Regions from separate parts of the Bradyrhizobium sp. HKCCYLRH3073 genome, predicted to be linked through region 3. Evidence: predicted binding sites of a transcription regulator. Region 3 holds the regulator's gene; each other region holds the start of a gene.
What was found. The regulator LexA, encoded in region 3, represses DNA repair genes until DNA is damaged. The targets are predictions, from matches to a motif close to TGTTCNNNNTGTGTTCNG.

Region 1: the regulator LexA is predicted to act here: its motif matches at 3,247-3,264, upstream of ACQR1X_RS01750 (PA0069 family radical SAM protein).
Region 2: the regulator LexA is predicted to act here: its motif matches at 3,937-3,954, upstream of uvrA (excinuclease ABC subunit UvrA).

Annotation. Positions count from the first base shown of each region.
Region 1 is NZ_JBNPUD010000001.1:386,559-393,604, reverse strand. Features, by position in the region: gene ACQR1X_RS01765 (glycosyltransferase family 39 protein) at 1-434, opposite strand, end outside; gene ACQR1X_RS01760 (ribonuclease HII) at 643-1,497, opposite strand; partial or broken gene ACQR1X_RS01755 (VOC family protein) at 1,574-2,027, opposite strand; gene ACQR1X_RS01750 (PA0069 family radical SAM protein) at 2,047-3,225, opposite strand; gene ACQR1X_RS01745 (phosphoketolase family protein) at 3,414-5,831, shown strand; gene ACQR1X_RS01740 (hypothetical protein) at 5,938-7,046, shown strand, end outside.
Region 2 is NZ_JBNPUD010000003.1:645,336-652,381, forward strand. Features, by position in the region: gene ACQR1X_RS10580 (outer membrane protein) at 59-814, shown strand; gene ACQR1X_RS10585 (outer membrane protein) at 1,099-1,884, shown strand; gene ACQR1X_RS10590 (outer membrane protein) at 2,097-2,837, shown strand; gene ACQR1X_RS10595 (outer membrane protein) at 3,124-3,768, shown strand; gene uvrA (excinuclease ABC subunit UvrA) at 4,046-7,039, shown strand.
Region 3 is NZ_JBNPUD010000007.1:21,266-28,311, reverse strand. Features, by position in the region: gene ACQR1X_RS17645 (ComEC/Rec2 family competence protein) at 1-1,602, shown strand, start outside; gene ACQR1X_RS17640 (hypothetical protein) at 1,557-1,814, opposite strand; gene ACQR1X_RS17635 (hypothetical protein) at 1,984-2,424, opposite strand; gene lexA (transcriptional repressor LexA) at 2,715-3,413, opposite strand; gene ACQR1X_RS17625 (molybdopterin molybdotransferase MoeA) at 3,619-4,830, opposite strand; gene ACQR1X_RS17620 (LysR family transcriptional regulator) at 5,045-5,998, opposite strand; gene ACQR1X_RS17615 (MBL fold metallo-hydrolase) at 6,083-7,015, shown strand; gene ACQR1X_RS17610 (alpha/beta hydrolase) at 7,028-7,046, shown strand, end outside.

The sequences.
Region 1 (7,046 bases), on a different contig from region 3:
AGCAACGCCCAGAGCGGACGCGCCAGCACCTCCGGACCGAATTCCAGCGTGGGCGCACCGAACGCGGTGATCGTCATGGTCAGCAGCACGGCGAGCACCGCCTGCTGGCCGCCGACGATCGCCGCCGCGAGGAGATACATCACCCACAGACTGAGCGCCGAGCACAGCACGGCCAGCACGTAGACGCCGAGCAGATGACCGCCGGCGAGGCGATAGGCGATGTCCGACAACCAGAATGACAGTGGCGGGCCGAGATCGGTGCCGACCTGGTACTCGCGTCCGAACGCGATCGTGGTGGCAAGCTGGCCGGGCGGGCTGCGATAGAACAGCACGGCCACGCCGAGCCACATCAGGGCCTGGCACAGCACCACGATGACGACGACCAGCCGCGGCCTTGCGCGGATCAGTTCGACAACCAGTGACGTGAAACGCATGAACGGCTGGATCGCTTAGCTGGATCGCTGAGGACGTCGAAGAGACCGGCAGGACCGTCGCTCATCCGCAGCAGCCTCGCTGTCCGACGCCCGCAATCGATACCGCATGATCGAGGCGCACAAGACCGCCCCCGCTGCGAGGAGTGACAATTCGTGCCGGTTCGCTATCTCAAGCTTTAAGACCGCTGCGCGATCGAGGCAACCAGCATCAGGCCCCGAGAGAGATTTCGGTGGATGTGACCACGGTTACCTCTGCGAAAAGGTCGGGCTCCGGCGCCTCGGTCCAGGGCTGATGCTTGCGCCGGGCGGCGACGACCGGTGCAAACAGGCTGCGATGATGTACCGAGGGGCCGAGCCGGTCCAATGCGGCGAGGTGTTCGGGCACAGCATACCCCTTGTGCTGCTCGAATCCGTAACCAGGGCAGTCCTGCGCCAGCGCGCACATCAGCCGGTCGCGCGTGACCTTGGCGACGATCGAGGCGGCCGCGATCGACATCACCAGACCATCGCCGCCGATCACCGCCTCGCAGCCGCAGTCGACGTCGATGCGGTCGCGACCGTCGACGAACACGTGCTTCGGCGCCTCGGGCAGCGCCCTCACGGCGCGAGACAGCGCCCACAGCGAGGCACGCAGGATGTTGTCGCGGTCGATTCGGGCCGGCGAGGCGACGGCCACCGCAAACGCAGACGTCTTGCAGATCTTGTCGAACAGCGCCTCGCGCTGCTCCGCGCTCAGCCGCTTGGAATCATCGAGCCCCTTCGGAATGCGCGCGGGATCGAGAATCACGGCAGCAGCGACCACCGGACCAGCCAGCGGCCCCCGTCCCGCCTCGTCGCAGCCCGCGACCGGCCAGATCCCCTGCTTCAGCAGCGCACGCTCCCGCCGGAAGCTCGGCGGCGCCACCGCGATGACGCCCTTGCCGAGCTTGGCGGCGGTCTTGCCCTTGGCGCTCTGCGGCGCAGGCTTGGTCCCGGCCTTTGCAGCGGCGCTCTTCGCCACGGCACCGCTGGCGGCCTTCGCCCTGCCCGGTTTCTTTGACTGATCGCGAATCATGGCCGGCATGGTGCGGAACGGCCCGCGGCGGTGCAACCCGAGCGGACCTCAATTCCCCGCTATTCGCACCCTCTCCAGCAACCGGCTACGCTGGCAGATGCACCCGATCATCGTCGCCGACATCGATTCCCGGCGCCACCACCACTTCCCAGACATGACCGTCCGGATCGGCAAAATAGCCGCTGTAACCGCCATAGATAGTCGGTCCGTTGCGCGAGCTTCAGCAGCAGCGCGCCCTTCTCCACTGCCGACGCGAGCGCCGCACCGACCTCAGCCTCCGAACGGCAGTTCCATGCCAGCGTCACGCCGCGGAATGCCTGCGGCCGCGGCGTGTCCGGTATACCCGCGTCGTGGGCGAGCGCGCTCCGCGGGTACAGCGCCAGCACCGTCCCGCCAGTGTCGAAGAATGCCACTTCCTCGCCGGTCGCGCGGAATTTTCTGACGAAGCCGAGCGATGCATAGAAGGCGATGCTCCGCCGCATCTCGGATACACCGAGTGTGATGACGGTGAACCGCGGGATAACCGCACCTGCACTCATCGCGCCACCTCCACACATGTCAGAACAGGCTGAGCTGCTGCCCGCCGCCCTTCGGCCGGACGAAATGATCGGTCGTCAGCTTGGTCCGGCGCTTGTTCAGCCCCAGCTTTTCGCAGGCGATCTCGAAGCGGCGGCCGATCATCCAGGCCATCGGGCCTGTCCCCTTCATCCGCGTGCCCCATTGCGAGTCGTAATCGCGGCCGCCGCGCATGTCGCGGATCAGGGTGAAGACGTGGCGGTAGCGGTCGGGATAATGCTCGAGCAGCCATTCGCGGAACAGGTCGCGCACCTCCAGCGGCAGCCGCAGCAGCACATAGGAGGCTTCCTTGACCCCGGCATGGGCGGCGGCATCGAGGATGCGCTCGATCTCGCTGTCATTGAGCGCCGGGATCACCGGCGCCACCATCACCGTCGTCGGGATGCCAGCCTTCGAGAGCGCCTGCAGCGCCTCCAGCCGCTTCGATGGCGTCGACGCCCGCGGCTCCATGGTGCGCGCCAGCTTCGGATCCAGCGTGGTCACTGATATCGCGACCTTCGCCAGGTTCTTCTTGGCCATCCGCGCCAGGATGTCGGCATCACGCATCACCAGCGCCGACTTCGTGACGATCCCGACGGGATGGCCAACCTTTTCCAGCACCTCGAGGATGCCGCGCATGATCTTCCGCTCGCGCTCGATCGGCTGGTAGGGATCGGTGTTGGTCCCGATCGCGATCATCCGCGGCTCGTAGCCGCTGGCCGCGAGCTCCTTCTCCAGGAGAGCGGGCGCATCCGGCTTCACGAACAGCTTGGATTCGAAGTCGAGGCCAGGCGACAGCCCGAGAAACGCATGGGTCGGCCGCGCGAAGCAGTAGACACAGCCGTGCTCGCAGCCGCGATACGGATTGATCGAGCGATCGAAACCGATGTCCGGCGAGTCGTTGCGGGTGATGACCTTGCGCGAGGTATCGGTCGCGACCGTGGTCTTGAACGGCGGCAGATCTTCGAGGCTCTGCCAGCCGTCGTCGAAGACAACGCGCGCCTCCGCCTCGTAGCGGCCGCTCGCATTGGATTGTGCACCCCGGCCGCGGCGCCGGCCCCGTTCGATGGCGACCGCGAGTTCCGGGAAGTCCTTGTCAGGACCGAAAGAAGGCGCGCCCGCCGGCTCGGAGGGCACCGGGACCGGCGGGCGCTTGAGGGCATGTGAAGATGCTCGGCTCATGGCCAAGACATAGCACACAAAAAGAACATTACAAGAACAAAAGAGAACATCTGCGTGGTGGTTCTGAGCCGGCGCAAGGCCAACCATCACATTCCCGTTCTATCCTCGCAGCGCACTGGAACGGGACGGTGCGGCGTTACTCTAATGCACTCTCCCGCGGGCGCGAAGCGGACGGCAAGCGAGGTTACATGAACATCACGTCTTCCCACCAGACGATCCCGGCCGATGATCTCGACCTGCTCGACCGCTACTGGCGTGCGGCCAATTATCTCTCGGTCGGGCAGATCTATCTGCTCGACAACCCGCTGCTGCGCGAGCCGCTGAAAGCGGAGCACGTCAAGCCGCGCCTGCTCGGCCACTGGGGGACGACGCCCGGACTGAATTTCATCTACGCCCATCTCAATCGCGCCATCCAGGCCCAGGATCTCAGCGTCATCTATATCTGCGGTCCCGGCCATGGCGGTCCGGGCATGGTCGCAAACACCTATCTCGAAGGCACATACAGCGAGATCTATCCGGATATCACGGGCGATGCCGATGGCCTGCGCAAGCTGTTCCGGCAGTTCTCCTTCCCTGGCGGCATTCCGAGCCATGCGGCGCCGGAAACGCCGGGCTCGATCCATGAAGGCGGCGAGCTCGGCTACGCGCTGGTGCACGCCTATGGCGCGGCGTTCGATAATCCCGATCTGATCGTGGCCTGCGTGGTCGGCGACGGCGAGGCCGAGACCGGCCCGCTCGCCGCGTCCTGGCATTCGAACAAGTTCCTGAACCCGGCCCATGACGGCGCGGTGCTGCCGATCCTGCATCTCAACGGCTACAAGATCGCCAATCCCACCGTGCTCGGCCGCATGGGCGACGCCGAGCTCAAATGCCTGTTCGAAGGTTACGGTTATGAGCCGCTGTTCGTCGAAGGCGCCGAGCCCAAGCCGATGCATCGGCAGATGGCGGACGCGCTCGATGTCGCGCTCGCAAGCATCCGCTCGATCCAGCAGAATGCGCGTCAGCCGGATGCAACGATCCAACGGCCGCGCTGGCCGATGATCGTGCTGCGCAGCCCGAAGGGCTGGACGGGCCCGAAGGAGGTCGACGGCCTCAAGGTCGAAGGTTTCTGGCGTGCCCACCAGGTGCCGATCGCCAATCCGCGCGGCAAGCCGGAGCATCTCGCGCTGCTCGAAGCCTGGCTGAAGAGCTACGAGCCGGACACATTGTTCGACGCGCAGGGCCGGCTGATGCCGGAGCTGCAGGCGCTGGCGCCGAAGGGCGCGCGGCGCATCGGCGCCAACCCGCACGCCAATGGCGGCTTGCTCAAGCGTGAGCTCAAGCTCCCAAACTACCAGCATTTTGCGGTCGACGTGTCCTCTCCGGGCCAGACCATCGCTGAAGCCACGCGCGAACTCGGCAAGTTCCTGCGCGACGTGATCACGCTGAATGCAGAGACACGCAACTTCCGCATCATGGGCCCGGACGAAACCGCCTCGAACCGGCTCGATGCCGTGTTCGAGGTCACCGAGCGGGTGTGGATGGAGGGCATCGAGCCCTACGACGTCCACCTCGCGCATGACGGCCGCGTCATGGAGGTGCTGAGCGAGCACCTCTGCCAGGGCTGGCTGGAAGGCTATCTGCTCACCGGCCGCCACGGCCTGTTCTCCTGCTACGAGGCGTTCATCCACATCGTCGATTCGATGTTCAACCAGCACGCCAAATGGCTGAAAGTGTCACGCGAGCTGCCGTGGCGGCGCCCGGTCGCGTCGCTGAACTATCTCCTGACCTCGCATGTCTGGCGGCAGGACCATAACGGCTTCAGCCACCAGGATCCGGGCTTCGTCGACCTCGTCGCCAACAAGAAGGCGGACATCGTCCGCATCTACTTCCCGCCGGATGCCAATACGCTGCTGTGGATCGCCGACCACTGCCTCCGCACCTATGACCGCATCAACGTCATCGTCGCCGGCAAGCAGCCTGCGCCGCAATGGCTGTCGATGCAGGATGCGGCCATCCATTGCGACGCCGGCATCGGCATCTGGTCGTGGGCCGGCACCGAGCCCGCCGACGAGGAGCCCGACGTGGTGATGGCCTGCGCCGGAGACGTCCCGACTTTGGAAACGCTCGCTGCCGTCGATCTGCTGCGCAAGGAATTGCCCGACCTCAAGATCCGCGTCGTCAACGTCGTTGACCTCATGACCCTGCAACCGAAGCAGGACCATCCGCACGGCCTCAGCGACCGCGACTTCGACAGCCTGTTCACGACCGACAAGCCGGTGATCTTCGCCTATCACGGCTATCCGTATCTAATCCATCGTCTCACCTACAGCCGCACCAACCATGCCGGCATGCACGTGCGCGGCTTCATCGAGGAAGGCACCACGACGACGCCGTTCGACATGGTCGTGCTCAACGAGCTCGACCGTTTCCACCTCGCCATCGAGGCGATCGAGCGCGTGCCCGGCCTCAGTGTGTCGGCGGCCCATGTGAAGCAGAAATTCCGCGACGCACTGATCGAGCATGCCCGCTACATCCGGGCGCATGGCGAGGACATGCCCGAGATCCGCGACTGGGTCTGGCCGAACAGCACCGGCGGCACCACGCCGACACAGGCAGGCGACTGACGTCGCCCGCACACCTTGTGTGACGGTTCGATGAATGATCCAACGCAAGGACTTGCGTGCGGTGCTGAGGCACGGTGACGGCATCGGAAACCTGATCGACGCCGTCATGAAATCCCAGATCATCAAGGAGCTCGGCGAAGCCGACATCCTGCTGCCGTCACTGATTGCCGACGGTCTCGCTGCCAACGACCGTGTCAAGGTGCGCATGAGCGCGCTGCAGGCCGCCGCCCAGCACGCTCAGGCGCCGGAACAGCGGCCGACCGATCTCTCGACCGAGTGCCGCGCCGCGCGCATCGCACCGGCTGATCTCGCGAGCCTGATCGGCGGCGCGCATCGCACCGCGACCGGACGCCTTGCCGCTCCCGGTCTCGCCGCGCTGATCGGTGATATCGAAAACGATACGCGCGCGATGATCCGCGCGGTCAACGCCGGACGAAGCTCCGAGGGCCAGTCTGCCGAACGCCGGCTCGGCACGATGCAACGCGCGGGCCTGCTGACGATAGGCGACGAAATCGATTTCACGCGCGTCGCGCGTCTGACTGGCGCCCAGGAAGAAGCGGACAGCCTGCACCGGCTGGTGATGGATCTCCACAAGGCGCTCAACCGCATCGCCGCCGACTGCGCCGAGGACACGCTCGACGGAGCTCATGTGTACGGGCTCGCCGCTGACGACAAGCCCGCTGTCGTCGCCTTCATGCGTGGGCTCAACGCGACGCGCGCACTCAAGTTCGACCATCCCGGCCTGGACACGATGGCGACCCGCGCCAGCGAACGCCTCCTAATCCAGAACGACATCGGCACCACCGATGCGCATGTCATGGTGATCGCGGTCCAAGGTCTGACGGTCACGGTCACCTACACCGACGTTCACCTCGCCCGCGCGAAGTTCTTCGTTCGCCTGTTCGATGGTTTCGCGGCGACCTGGAGCGGTCTCGACCGTCACACCGGGACGAACCTCGCGGACGAGAACGCGTTCTACCTGGTGACCGGCCAATTCCAGGGCAACACCGCGCAAGCGCGCGACGATTTCCTCACGGCACTCGGCGCCGCGCTGGTGTTCCTGATCGACTGGAACAAGGCCCGGAAACTGCTGCGGACCTGGCTGTCCAAGGATGATGCGATCAGACTTCTCGACTGGGCGGCGCGCAACCGGATCGGCCACCGCGCCTTCCTCGAGCTCGGCGGCAACGAACTGTTGGGTGCGGCCGTCCGGAA
Region 2 (7,046 bases), on a different contig from region 3:
GCGGGTGGGCGTTGGTGAGAGCGTGCGTGCGGGCGTCGGACTTGGTTTGGGGAATGCGATGAGAAGGCTGTTGCTGGGGGCGACAACTTCGCTGGCGCTGGGGATTGCGCCGGCCATCGCTGCCGATCTGCCCGCGCGCACCTTCACCAAAGCGCCTGCGATGATCACAACGATCTATGATTGGAGTGGTTTCTATGTCGGCCTGAACGCCGGCGGCGCATCCTCCCGCACCTGCTGGACCAACAAGGTCAGCTTCGCAGGTGTCGCTGCGACCAACGCCGAGGGTTGCCACGATGCGACCGGCGCGCTGGCGGGCGGCCAGATCGGCTATCGCTGGCAGGCTGGCGGCTGGGTATTCGGCGTCGAAGGTCAGGGCAACTGGGCCAACCTCAAGGGCAGCAACACCAGCCAGTTCGCCCCGGCCGTGACCAACCAGACCAAGATCAACGGCATCGGCGTGTTCACGGGCCAGGTCGGCTATTCCTGGAACAACGTGCTCTGGTACGTAAAGGGCGGCGCCGCGGTCGCAAGCGAGAAGTACAACGGTCTCGCCACGGCAACGGGCGCGGCTCTCGACCAGTCCAGCGCCACGCGCTGGGGGGCTGCGGTCGGCACCGGTGTCGAGGTCGGCTTCGCCAAGAACTGGTCGGTCGCAGCCGAATACGAGCACCTGTTCATGGGCAACCGCACCCTGGGCTTCTCCGGTGTTCCCGGCGGAGCCGCGGGCCGGACCGATGCGGTCGGCCAGGACGTCGACATGGCGACGGTCCGCGTCAACTATCGCTGGGGCGGTCCCGTCGTCTCCAAGCACTGACCCTCGAGGACAGGCACTCGAAGACTGGCGCGCTCGAAGACTGGCACTCGAGGCCTGACGCGCCAGGCGCTCACCATGCGTGCCCTCGGGACAGCTCCACGATCGGCGCGACGGCCGCGATCTTTACCCGCGCTTAAGCACGTTCGACACATCCCGCCGCACGCCTGCTGCCGATCACGAGTTTAGAAAGCAGTGTCTCCTACAACCAGCCACAGGCCACCTTCGCGTGGGCCCGGATCGGAGGGATCCGGTGCGAGGACAGTTATGGGACTGGGGAGAGACGAATGCAGAAGACGACCTTGATCTTGACCGCTGGAGCCGCGGCCCTGGGACTGGCACCGGCCTCCGCGGCCGACTTCGCGACGCGCCCTTACAGCAAGGCGCCGCCGCCCGCCTATGTCACGCCGCTGCCGAGCTGGGCCGGGTTCTACCTCGGCGTCAATGGCGGCGCCGACTGGAGCCACAACTGCTGGACGCTCAATCGCGTCGGCGGCGTGCCGGTCGTGCCGACCCAGTCCGAAGGCTGCCACAATGCCTCGAGCGGACTCATCGGCGGCCAGGTCGGCTATCGCTGGCAGGCGGCGAGCTGGGTGTTCGGCGTCGAGGCCCAGGGCGACTGGACCGACCTGAAGTCGTCGAACGCGAGCACGGCTGCGCTGGCTGCAGGCATCACCAACACCACCAAGACCGATGCGATCGGCCTGTTCACCGGCCAGGTCGGCTATGCCTGGGGCAACGTGCTCTGGTACGTGAAGGGCGGCGCGGCCGTCACCCACAACAAATACACCGGCACGGCGAATGCGGCTGCGCCCTTCCCGGTCGGCACGCTGCTGGATTCCGCCAGCGAGACCCGCTGGGGCGGCACCGTCGGCACCGGCGTCGAGTTCGGCTTCGCGCCGAACTGGTCGGTCGCCGTCGAGTACGACCACCTGTTCATGGGCTCGCGCGACATCAGCTTCCCGGCCACCGCCACCGTGCTGTCGCGCGTCGACACCATCAAGCAGGACATCGACATGGCGACCGTCCGAGTGAACTATCGATTCGGAGCGCCGATGGGCACCCGCTACTGAAAAAAGCCGCCACTCGCGCGCATTCGGAAAGGCCGGCCTCCACGCCGGCCTTTTTCGTGTCAACAGCCCGGCAGCGTCGCGGCGTTTTTGTGCTAAATATATGATTTATAACGCTTTTTCGTTTCTGTGGCGGGCGCGTTACAGCGTCTCCGGGATGCCCTGTGTATGACTTGCCCATCGCTTGTCATTCCAACCTCCCGGGGGAGAATTTGATGAAGAAGTTGCTTGTGATCACGACGGCCCTCGCCGGCGTCGCGGCCGCCACGTCCGCGTCGGCGGCCGACATGGCGGCACGGCCCTACACCAAGGCGCCGCCCATGGTCGCGCAGATCCTGAGCTGGTCGGGCCTCTACGCCGGCATCCAGGGCGGCGGCGGCTGGGGCACCAGCAAGGAAACCTTCCTTGGCCGCTTCAATGCGCCGGGCTTCCTGGGCACCCAGAACTACAACACCAATGGCGGCTTCGTCGGCGGCGTGCTCGGCTACAATTGGCAGGTCGACAACGTCGTGTTCGGCCTCGAAGGCGACTATCACTGGGCCGACATCAACGGCCGCTCCGCAGTGGTCAATGCCGGCGTGGGCGACACCTTCTTCACCAAGCTGACCAGCTTCGGCGACATCAAGGGCCGCCTCGGCTACGCCGCAGGTCCCGCTCTGTTCTTCGTCAGCGGCGGTGCCGCCGTGGGCCAGCTGCAGCACCGCTACGACGGCGTGCCAGGCAACGTCTTCAGCCAGACCACCACCCGCTGGGGCTACACGGTCGGGGCCGGCGCGGAATACATGTTCGCCCCGAACTGGTCGGCCAAGCTCGAGTACAACTATCTCGACTTCGGCAAGAGCGCGATCCAGTACAGCGCTTTCGCGACCAACCGCTCCGAGTGGAAGGACACCGTCCACACCGTCAAGGTCGGCCTCAGCTACCATTTCGGCGGCCCGGTCATTGCCAAATACTGATACCTGCAACCGACAGGTTCCGAGAAAGGCCGGCGAAAGCCGGCCTTTTTTGTTGCACCGATACCACCGTGCCGGCTCGCCACACACGGAACCAAGCAATTGAGTAACATAGGCTTTCTGGAACTGGGCCGTAAAAACGCGGTTTGGCCGCGAGTGTGTCTTCAGGGTGACGGTAATCCGTACGGAACCGGGCTATAGGAACCTCGTCAACTTGAACGGGTGAGTCTGTTTCGTGCGTAAGCTTATCGGTGCGATGCGGACTTCGAGGAATAAACTGGAGACTGGAATGAAGAAGATCTTGCTCGCGACCGTGGCCCTGGCCGCCCTGGCCGCTCCCGCTGCCGCCGCTGATCTCGCCGCACGCCCGACCTACACCAAGGCCCCGGTTCTCGCGCCGGTGCAGACCTGGACCGGTTTCTACATCGGTGCGATGGGTGGCTACGCCAATGAGGACGCCGACTTTGCGGCCATGAAGGGCGGCTTCGCCGGTGGCACCGTCGGCTACAACTGGCAGCAGGGTGCTGTCGTGTTCGGCCTCGAGGCCGATGCTGCCTGGGCTGACATCAATGCCTCCGTCGGCGCGCTTGGCGTGACCGCCGAATCGAAGATCCGTGACTGGGGCACCGTCCGTGGCCGCATCGGTTACGCCTTCGGCCCGACCCTGCTGTACGCCACCGGCGGTTACGCCTGGGCGGACAACCGCATCTCGCTGACGGCTCCGGGCGTCGCCGTTTCGGACAGCAAGATCCACTCGGGCTGGACCGTCGGCGCAGGCGTCGAGTACATGTTCGCCCCGAACTGGTCGCTGAAGGGCGAGTACCTCTACAAGAGCTTCGGTGGCGAGAGCTACACCTTCACCGGCCTCGGCACGCTCGCGACCGGCACGCTCAACGTGCATTCCGGTCAGGTCGGCATCAACTACCACTTCTAAGAACGTCGCCTCCGGGCCAACGCACACAGCCTCCGCTCTGCCAGAGCGGAGGCTTTTTCTTTGCGGGATCGCGCACAGGGCCGGACGGAACCGGCAGCCTCCTGCCAATCGCTGCCATTCCCTGAGCGCATTGTTGATGATTCGCTGACGGTACTGGAAATCCGGCCGCGTTCTTCCTACGTTCCGACGATACCTTTTCCCTCTGGCGTCCGATGGCCGGCTCCCGGCAGAACGCGCCTGCAACAATGGCGCGGTCTCGCGCCGTGGGACGATCGTCATGGATGAAGTGCTCAAGGCCAAGCAGCGCGCGCAAGCCAACCAGTCGAGCCTGCGGGCCATCACCATCCGCGGCGCCCGCGAGCACAATCTGAAAAACATCGACGTCGAGATCCCGCGCGACAGGCTGGTGGTGTTCACCGGGCTGTCCGGCTCCGGCAAATCCTCGCTCGCCTTCGACACCATCTATGCCGAGGGCCAGCGCCGCTACGTCGAATCGCTGTCGGCCTATGCGCGCCAGTTCCTCGAGATGATGCAGAAGCCGGATGTCGACCAGATCGACGGCCTGTCGCCGGCGATCTCGATCGAGCAGAAGACGACCTCGAAGAACCCGCGCTCGACGGTGGGCACCGTCACCGAGATCTACGACTACATGCGCCTGCTGTGGGCGCGCGTCGGCGTGCCCTACTCGCCCGCGACCGGCCTGCCGATCGAGAGCCAGACCGTCTCGCAGATGGTCGACCGCGTGCTGGCGCTGCCCGAAGGCACCCGCCTCTATCTGCTGGCGCCGGTCGTGCGCGGCCGCAAGGGCGAGTACAAGAAGGAGCTCGCCGAATATCTCAAGAAGGGCTTTCAGCGCGTCAAGATCGACGGCACCTTCCATGAGCTCGCCGAGGCGCCCACGCTCGACAAGAAGTTCCCGCACGACATCGACGTCGTCGTCGATCGCATCGTCGTGCGCCCCGACATCGGCCAGCGCCTCGCCGAGAGCTTCGAGACCGCGCTGAAGCTCGCCGAGGGCCTGGCAGTCGTTGAGTTCGCCGATGCGCCCGCCGCGACGGCGCCAGCCGAGGAAAAGGAAAAGAAGAAGACCGCCAAGATCCACGACAAGAGCGGGCCCGAGCGCATCCTGTTCTCCGAGAAGTTCGCCTGCCCGGTGTCCGGCTTCACCATCCCCGAGATCGAGCCGCGGCTGTTCTCGTTCAACAACCCCTATGGCGCGTGCCCCGAATGCGGCGGCCTCGGCGTCGAGCAGCACGTCGATGCCGACCTCGTGATCCCCGACAAGGACGTCACGCTGCGCAAGGGCGCGATCGCGCCGTGGGCCAAGTCGTCATCGCCCTACTACCTGCAGACGCTGACCGCGCTGGGGAAGTTCTACAAGTTCACGCTCGACACCAAGTGGAAGGATCTGCCGAAGAAGACGCAGAACGCGCTGCTGCACGGCTCCGGCGACGACGAGATCAAGTTCACCTATGAGGACGGCGTTCGCGCCTACGACACCAAGAAGCCGTTCGAGGGCGTCATCACCAACATCGAGCGCCGCTTCCGCGAGACCGAGAGCGAATGGGCGCGCGAGGAGCTCGGCAAGTACTTCAACGACGTGCCCTGCGCCGGCTGCAAAGGCTTCCGGCTGAAGCCCGAGGCGCTGTGCGTCAAGGTCGGCGGCAAGCACATCGGCGAAATCAGCGATCTCTCCGTCAAGGCTGCCGGCGAATGGTTTGCCGAGGTGCCAAAGGCCCTGAACGCGCAGCAGACCGAGATCGCCACCCGCATCCTCAAGGAGATCCGCGACCGCCTGACCTTCCTGCTCGATGTCGGCCTAAACTACCTGACCCTGGCGCGCTCCTCCGGCACCTTGTCCGGCGGCGAGAGCCAGCGCATCCGCCTGGCCTCGCAGATCGGCTCGGGGCTGACGGGTGTGCTCTACGTGCTGGACGAGCCGTCGATCGGCCTGCACCAGCGCGACAATGCCCGCCTGCTCGACACGCTGAAGCGGCTGCGCGACCTCGGCAACACCGTGATCGTGGTCGAGCATGACGAGGATGCCATTCGCCTCGCCGACTACGTGCTCGACATCGGCCCCGGCGCCGGCACCCATGGCGGCAACATCGTCGCCGAGGGCACGCCGGCCGAGATCATGCGCAATCCGGCGTCGCTGACCGGCAAATATCTCACCGGCGAGCTCGAGGTCGAGGTGCCCGAGCGGCGGCCGCCGAACCATCGCCGCACCATCAAGGTCGTCAACGCCCGCGGCAACAATCTCAAGAACGTCTCGGCCGAGATTCCGCTCGGCCTGTTCACGGCGATCACCGGCGTGTCCGGCGGCGGCAAGTCGACGCTGCTGATCGACACGCTGTACAAGGCGATCGCGCGCAAGCTCAACGGCGCCAACGAGGCGGCGGCGCCGCACGACCGCATCGAGGGCCTGGAGCACATCGACAAGATCATCGACATCGACCAGTCGCCGATCGGCCGCACGCCGCGCTCCAACCCCGCGACCTATACCGGCGCGTTCACGCCGATCCGCGAATGGTTCGCCGGCCTGCCCGAATCCAAGGCGCGCGGCTACGAGCCCGGCCGGTTCTCGTTCAACGTCAAGGGCGGCCGCTGCGAAGCCTGCCAGGGCGACGGCGTCATCAAGATCGAGATGCACTTCCTGCCCGACGTCTACGTCACCTGCGACGTCTGCAAGGGCAAGCGCTACAACCGCGAGACGCTCGACGTGCTGTTCAAGGGCAAGTCGATCGCCGACGTGCTAGACATGACCGTCGAGGAGGCCGCCGAGTTCTTCAAGGCGGTGCCGCGCGTGCGCGACACCTTCGAGACCCTGCGCCGCGTCGGCCTCGACTACATCCATGTCGGCCAGCAGGCCACCACGCTCTCCGGCGGCGAGGCGCAGCGCGTCAAGCTCGCCAAGGAGCTGTCCAAGCGCGCCACCGGCCGCACGCTCTACATCCTCGACGAGCCCACGACCGGCCTGCACTTCCACGACGTCAAGAAGCTCCTGGAGGTGCTGCACGAGCTGGTCGCCCAGGGCAACACGGTGGTCGTCATCGAGCACAATCTCGAGGTCATCAAGACCGCCGATTGGGTCATCGACCTCGGCCCCGAAGGCGGCGACGGCGGCGGCGAGATCGTCGCCTGGGGCCCGCCCGAGGACATCGTGAAGGCCCCGCGCAGCTACACCGGGCGGTTCCTGAAGCCGGTGCTGGAGAAGTCGGCCAAGCCGAAGAAGCGCAGCCGCGGCGCCGCGAGCGAGGCGGCGGAGTAGTTCCGTC
Region 3 (7,046 bases):
ATGGGCGCGATCACGACGGCGCCGCCGCCGCAGGCCGCCGGCTTCGGCCTGGGCTATGCGGCGGCCATGCAGGGCCTGCGCGATGCGATCGATGCGCGCATCCGCGGCCGGCTGTCGGGTGACGAGCGGGCGATTGCCACCGCGCTGCTGACCGGCCGGCGCGACGCCATCACGCCCGATGTCAACGACGCGATGTTCATCTCCGGCCTCGGCCATGTGCTGTCGATCTCCGGCTATCACATGGCGGTCGTCGCCGGCGTCGTGTTCTTCGCCGTGCGCGCGCTGCTGGCGCTGATCCCCGGCCTTACCGTCAGCCTCCCGATCAAGAAATGGGCGGCGGCCGCGGCGCTGGTCGCGGCGGCGTTCTATCTGTTGCTCTCAGGCGCGGAGGTCGCGACCCAGAGGTCGTTCTTCATGACGGCCGTGGTGCTGATCGCGGTCATGGTCGACCGCCGCGCCGTCACTTTCCGCACGCTCGCGGTCGCGGCGATGATCGTGCTGATCGCAGCCCCCGAGGCGCTGGTGCATCCGAGCTTCCAGATGTCGTTCGCGGCAACGCTCGGCCTGGTCGCGCTGGTGCAGTTCGGCCTGCCCAGGCTGTTCGCGACGCCGGACAGCTCCACGACGCAGCGCGTCGCGCTGTGGGGCGGGCGCGAGCTTGCGATGCTGCTGCTGGCCTCGCTGATCGCGGGGCTCGCGACCACGCCCTATGCCGCCTTCCATTTCCATCGCGTGACGCCCTATGGCGTGCTCGCCAATCTCGCGGCGATGCCGGTGGTCTCGGCGCTGGTGATGCCGGCCGGCCTGATGGGCTTGCTGGCGGCGCCGTTCGGCCTGGATGGCGTCTGGTGGTCGCTGATGGGCCTCGGCATCGACTGGATGATCGCGGTGACGCGCTGGGTGGCGGCGCTGCCGGGCGCGGTCGGGCGCATCCCGGCCTTCGGCATCGGCCCGCTGATCCTGGCCAGCCTGGGCGTCATCCTGATCGGCCTGCTGCGCACACCGCTGCGCTGGTTGGGCGCCATGGGGCTTTTGGCCGCCACCGCCTGGGCGGCCGCGACGCCGCTGCCCGACGTCCTGGTCGCCGGCGATGGGCGCGCGGTGGCGGTGCGCGGCCGTGACGGACGCCTGCATGTGATGCGCGCCGGCAAGGATGTGTTCGCCACCAAGGAGTGGCTCGCGGCCGACGCCGATGCCCGGCTGCCGGCGGACGCCTCGCTCGCCGATGGCGTCTCCTGCGACGAGGCGGGCTGCGTGGTCGCGATGGCCGACGGCCGCTTCGCCGCCATGACCTTGCGCGCTGAGGCGCTCGCCGACGATTGCGCCCGTGTCGCGCTGATCGTCACCGCGCGCGCCGCGCCGTCATCCTGCGCGGCGGCCGTGATCGATCGCGAGCGGCTGCGGCAGCAGGGCGCCTTGTTGCTGGTGCAGCAGGGCATAGGCTTCGCCGTGACGCCGGCGCGTGCCGGCGGCACCGACCGCCCATGGTGGCCGGCACCCGCCGAGGCCGGCGCGTTCGACACGACGCTGACGCCGCGTGCGCCGGCCGCGCCGCTTCAGGACGCGACGCCGCCGGAGACCGAGCAGAGCGAGCAGGATTGAGTGCCGGGCAGCTCGAACGTGCCGAGATGATACTCGGTGTCGTCTGGTCCATCGAACAGCGATGGACCTTCGACCAGCGTGAACGCGGCGCCCGGATAGCGTTGCCAGATGGCGACGTCATCAGCCGTGACCGTCAGCCATCCGAACGCAAGCATGTAGCGGCCGGGCTCGGTGATCCGTCCGGCCTTGTTCCAATCGATCTTGTTGACCACGGCGGCAAGCTCCCCCGGCAAACAATGCCGGCCGAGGGATGTCGTTCCTATCCGATGCGATGCCGGACGTTCGCCCGAGAGGACTTTGCGCTTGCAGAACCCAAGTTGACCAAGTCTCCCACCGTCGAAAGCGCGCTCACGACCGACAGAAATGCCGACGCGCAGGCCCTCAGGTGATGCTGATGCGGCGAATCGGTGTGGCATGCGACGTCGGCACGTCCTCGCCGATGTCCGGGCGACGCTCTGCCGGCTGCTTGCTGACCGGCAATTGCAGCACGGTGACGCGCTGGCCCTCGCAGAGCTGGGTCACCAGCACGTGGCGGCCGTCGGCGAACTCGATCGCGTCGTGATGGCGATCGGGAATGTGGGTCTCGATGCTGTTGAACTTTGCGACGCGCTCGCGGATCGTCCGGGTCCAGAGCCAGCGGCTGTCGTAGCGGACGTCCTCGGCGAAGGCCAACTCGGTGCCGGGCATCATGCAGACTGCGACGGTCGGCTCGCTCTCCAGGGCGAAGCCGCGGGTGGCGGTGCCACGGAAGGTCATCGAGATCAACGTCTCGCCGACCTTGGCGGGACGGGACGCAACCGCATGGAGGCTGTAGTCACACATCGGATCGCTCCTCGTTGAGAGATAGCCGACCCACGCTCCCCCCGGACAGGCGCAGGCCTCTATCAGAGTGGACATCGATGGTGATGTTAGCGCGCGCTTCGCGGCAATTCTGCGCTGATCTGCATCGCGTGTGCCCGCGGCCGATCACAAGCGTTTGAGCATGCCGCGCTGCACATCATGAAGTGCATTCGCGTGTGGCGTATTTTGCTGGCTGCTTCCAGCTTGGCTGGCTTCTCGCTCGGCGGCGACAGCGCGTGCGCCCGCCGCCGATCGACCGATCCCATTCGCGATCAGTACTTGCGGTACAGCCCGACCAGCTTGCCTTGGATCTTCACCCGGTTCGGCGGCAGGATGCGCACCTCGTAGGCGGTGTTGGCCGGCTCGAGCGCGATCGATGCGCCGCGGCGGCGGAAGCGCTTCAAGGTCGCTTCCTCATCGTCGATCAGCGCCACCACGATGTCGCCGGTGTCGGCGGTCTCGTTGCGCTGGATCAGCGCCATGTCACCGTCGAGGATGCCGGCATCGACCATCGAGTCGCCGCGCACCTCGAGCGCATAGTGATCGCCGTTGCCGAGCATGTCGGCAGGCACGCTGATGGTGTGGCTGCGCGTCTGCAGCGCCTCGATCGGGGTACCGGCGGCGATGCGGCCCATCACCGGCACCGCGACAGGGCGCTCGCCATCGTCTAGCGCGGGAGTGCTGGTGCGCACCTTGCCGAGATTGCCTTCGATCACCGACGGCGTGAAGCCGCGACGGTTGCCCGCGGCCTGCGACAGCTCGGGCAGCTTGATCACCTCGATCGCGCGGGCGCGATTCGGCAGCCGGCGGATGAAGCCACGCTCCTCGAGCGCCGTGATCAGGCGATGAATGCCGGACTTCGAACGCAGATCGAGCGCATCCTTCATCTCGTCGAAGGACGGCGGCACGCCGGCTTCCTTGAGCCGCTCGTTGATGAACCGCAGAAGTTCGTACTGTTTGCGCGTCAGCATTTCGACCTGGTCCCCGGTTTGTTGTTGTCCGAGTCCAGGAGCTGCGCCTTGAGCACAAGCCGGCTGAGAGCGCCCTGGAGTCGGACCGTCATCGCGTCGCCCGCAACATACTAAAAACAAATCATGAACGGACACTATATGTTCGATGTGTGTTCCGCAATCCTAAAAATATGATGAACGGACCGGGCTTTACCGGGGAAGCGGCTCAGTTCGGCAGGCGCAGGATCTCGCACGGGCTGCCGGCAGGCGCCTTCGGCGCAAACGCCGGCCGGATCACCAGCGCCTGCGACAGCGCGAGGTTCCCGAGCAGCGACGAATCCTGCTGGCTCACTGGGGTGGCTACCAGCGTGCCGTCGGCGCGCTCCTCGAGCTGCGCCCGCAGATAGTCCTCGCGCGAATCGTTCGCCCCCAACTCGCGGCCGAGCAGGGCGGTCTCGCGCGGCATCACGGCCTCGTCGCGGCCGAGCAGGCGCCGAATCAGCGGCACCATGAACAGGATGGCGCAGACATAGGACGACACCGGATTGCCGGGCAGTCCGATCACCCTGATGTCGCCGAGCCGTCCGTGCATCATCGGCTTGCCCGGCCGCATCGCGATCTTCCAGAACGCCATTTCGACGCCCTCGGCCTCCAGCGCCTGCTTGACCAGGTCGTGATCGCCGACCGAGGCGCCGCCGGTCGTGATCAGGACGTCGGCCTCTGCCGCGCGGGCGCGCCGGATTCCAGCGACCGTCGCCGCCATCGTATCCGCGGCGATGCCGAGATCGATCGGCGTCGCGCCCTCGCTGCGCACCAGCGCCCGCAGCGCGTAGCCGTTGGAATAGACGATCTGCCCCGGGCCGGGCGTCGAGCCCGGCATCACCAGCTCGTCGCCGGTGGCGAGCAGCGCCACCTTCGGCCGCCGCCGCACCGGCAGCGCCGGATGATTCATGCTGGCCGCCAGGGACAGGTCGCGGTCGCTGAGCCGGCGCCCGGCCTTCAGCAGCACCATGCCCTGGTGGAAGTCGACGCCGGCCGGCCGGATGTGCCGGCCTGTGATCGCGGCCTCGGTGATCACGACATGGCCGTCCTCGGCGATCGTGTCCTCCTGGATCACCACCGCGTCGGCGCCTGCGGGGACAACGCCGCCGGTGAAGATCCGCGCCGCCTCGCCGGGCCCGACCACGCGATCGAACGGCCGTCCCGCCGCGACCTCGCCGATCACCTTCAGCCGCGCCTTGGCCTTGGCTGCGTCGGCCGCGCGCACCGCATAGCCATCCATCGCCGACATCGCCTCGGGCGGCTGCGTCCGCAGCGCCGCGAGGTCGCGGGCCAGGATGCGGTGATAGGCCTCGTCCAGCCCGACCATTTCCTCAGCCAGCGGCTCGGTGCCGGCGAGCACCGCGGACAACGCATCGGAGACCGGCATCAGGGCCATGGGATTACCTTCGGACGAAGACGGGCAGATCGACTGAATCGCCTTCTAACCGAACGCGCACGGGGTGGCCAAGAGCCTAAGCCGCTCCCGGCTTTCCGATCGTCTGAAGGTGCGTCGCGTGGCCCGCCGCCTCACGATCGCGCGAGAAACTCTGCAATCATGCCGGGGGGGGGCAGTCGCGATCTGCTCACGTGCACACGGAGTCCAGACGGAGCTATCCGGCAGCCGCGCGACAGGCGGCGCGCTCGGTGGTGTGCAGGATGTTTGCCACCATGTTCCGCAGCCAGACCGATGCGGCATCGCGGTCGAGCTGCAGCGGCCAGACCATCGAGACCGCCGGCAGCCGCAACTTCAACGGCGCCGGACAGAGCGCCAGCCCAAACCGGGGTCCGTAGAGCCTTGCCATCCGGGTCGGGATCGTGGTGATCACCGGTGACGCGGCCACCGTCGCCAGCACGCTGAGGAAATCCGAGGAGGCCGAGACCACGTTGAGCTCGGTGCCGATCTCATCCAGCGCCGCCTCCAGGCAGCCCTGCAGGCTGTTGGTCAGCGTCACCAGTGCGTGCGGAAGCGACAGATAGGCATCCAGGCCGATCGGTGTTTTCATCGCGATGCGCTTTGGATTGTAGACGCAGCTCAGCGCCTGCTCGAACAGGAACTGGGATCGGTGCCGCAGCGCCACCGCCTCGAAGCAGCCGACGCCGACATCCAAGGCGCCCTCGTCGAGCAGACGATGCACCTCGTTGCGTTCGGTCGGACGGCTGAGAAGCCGCACGCCGGGCGCCGTTCGACGCAGCTCCGCCGTGAGTTCGGGGATCAGCAGCAGCTCGACCTCGCTCGAGAATCCCAAGCGGATGGTGCGCTGCTCGGTCGCTGGGTCGAACTCCGGTGCGGCGTGCAACGCAGCCTGCATCTGGGCCAACGCCGCCCGAACCGGTCCGGCCAGCACCGCAGCCTTGGGGGTCGGCTGCATGATCGTGCCGACGCGGACGAACAGCTCATCCTGCAGCAGCACGCGAAGCGTCGACAGCGAATGGCTCATCGCCGGCTGCCCCACCTTCAGGCGCGCCGCCGCGCGTGTCACGCTGCGCTCCTGCATCAGCGCGTCGAACGCGACCAGCAGATTGAGGTCGAAGGAGCGAAGATCGAAATGATCGATGGACTGCATGAGTTGGATCGATTTGAGGAATGCATGACCTAATCGTAGATCTCGGCCCAGACAAGATCACCGTTCGGATCGAGGCCGCCAAACATGCAGGACATCACGACCTATCGCGTCGGGGACGCCACCATCAGCAGGATTTTCGAGATCGGTCTCGATGCGGTCGAGGGCGAGTTTCTGTTTCCAGGCGTGGACGCCGCCAGCATTGCCCGCGAACGCGGCCGTTTCGGGCCGGGATCGGTCGATCCGCGCACGGGATCGCTGCGCCTGAGCATCCATAGCTGGCTGGTGCGGACGCCGGAGCGGGTGGTGCTGATCGACACGGCCACCGGCAACGACAAGGAGCGGCCCGGCGCGGCCGTTCTGCATCGCCTGAACGAGCCGTTCCTCGACCGATTGCGGGCGGCCGGCGTCGCCCCCGACGATGTCGACCTCGTCCTGATGACGCATTTGCATGCGGATCACGTGGGCTGGAATACGCAGCTTGCCGATGGCCGCTGGACGCCGGTGTTTCCGAACGCCCAGCACGTTTTCTCGGGCCGAGAGCGCGCCTATGTCGCCGCCCTCTCGGCCGGCGACGGCTCGGACGCCGCGATCAGGGACGCGGCCGGGCTCGGACCCATGCTGCATCCACCGATGCCGGGGGTCTACGAAGACAGCGTGCTGCCGATCGTCGAGGCCGGCCTCGCGCGCGAGATCACGGTCGATGGCAGCGAGGTCGTCGACGGCTTCCGTTTTGTGCCGAGCCCCGGTCACAGCATCGATCACGCCTGCATCAGCTTCAGCTCGCGTGGCGAGCGCGCGCTGTTCTGGGGCGATGTGCTGCATCATCCGATGCAGGTCGCGCATCCGGACTGGAATTCGGTCTATTGCGAATTCCCGGAGGCGGCGCGGACCTCACGGCTATGGGCGATGAACCATGCCGCGGAGACCGGCTCCCTCGTGTTCACCACCCATTTCGCCGAGTCCTCGGCCGGGCGCGTCAGCCGCGACGGCGACCGGTTTGCCTGGCACTTCGCCTGATCCGAGATGGCCATGATCGATAATGCAACGT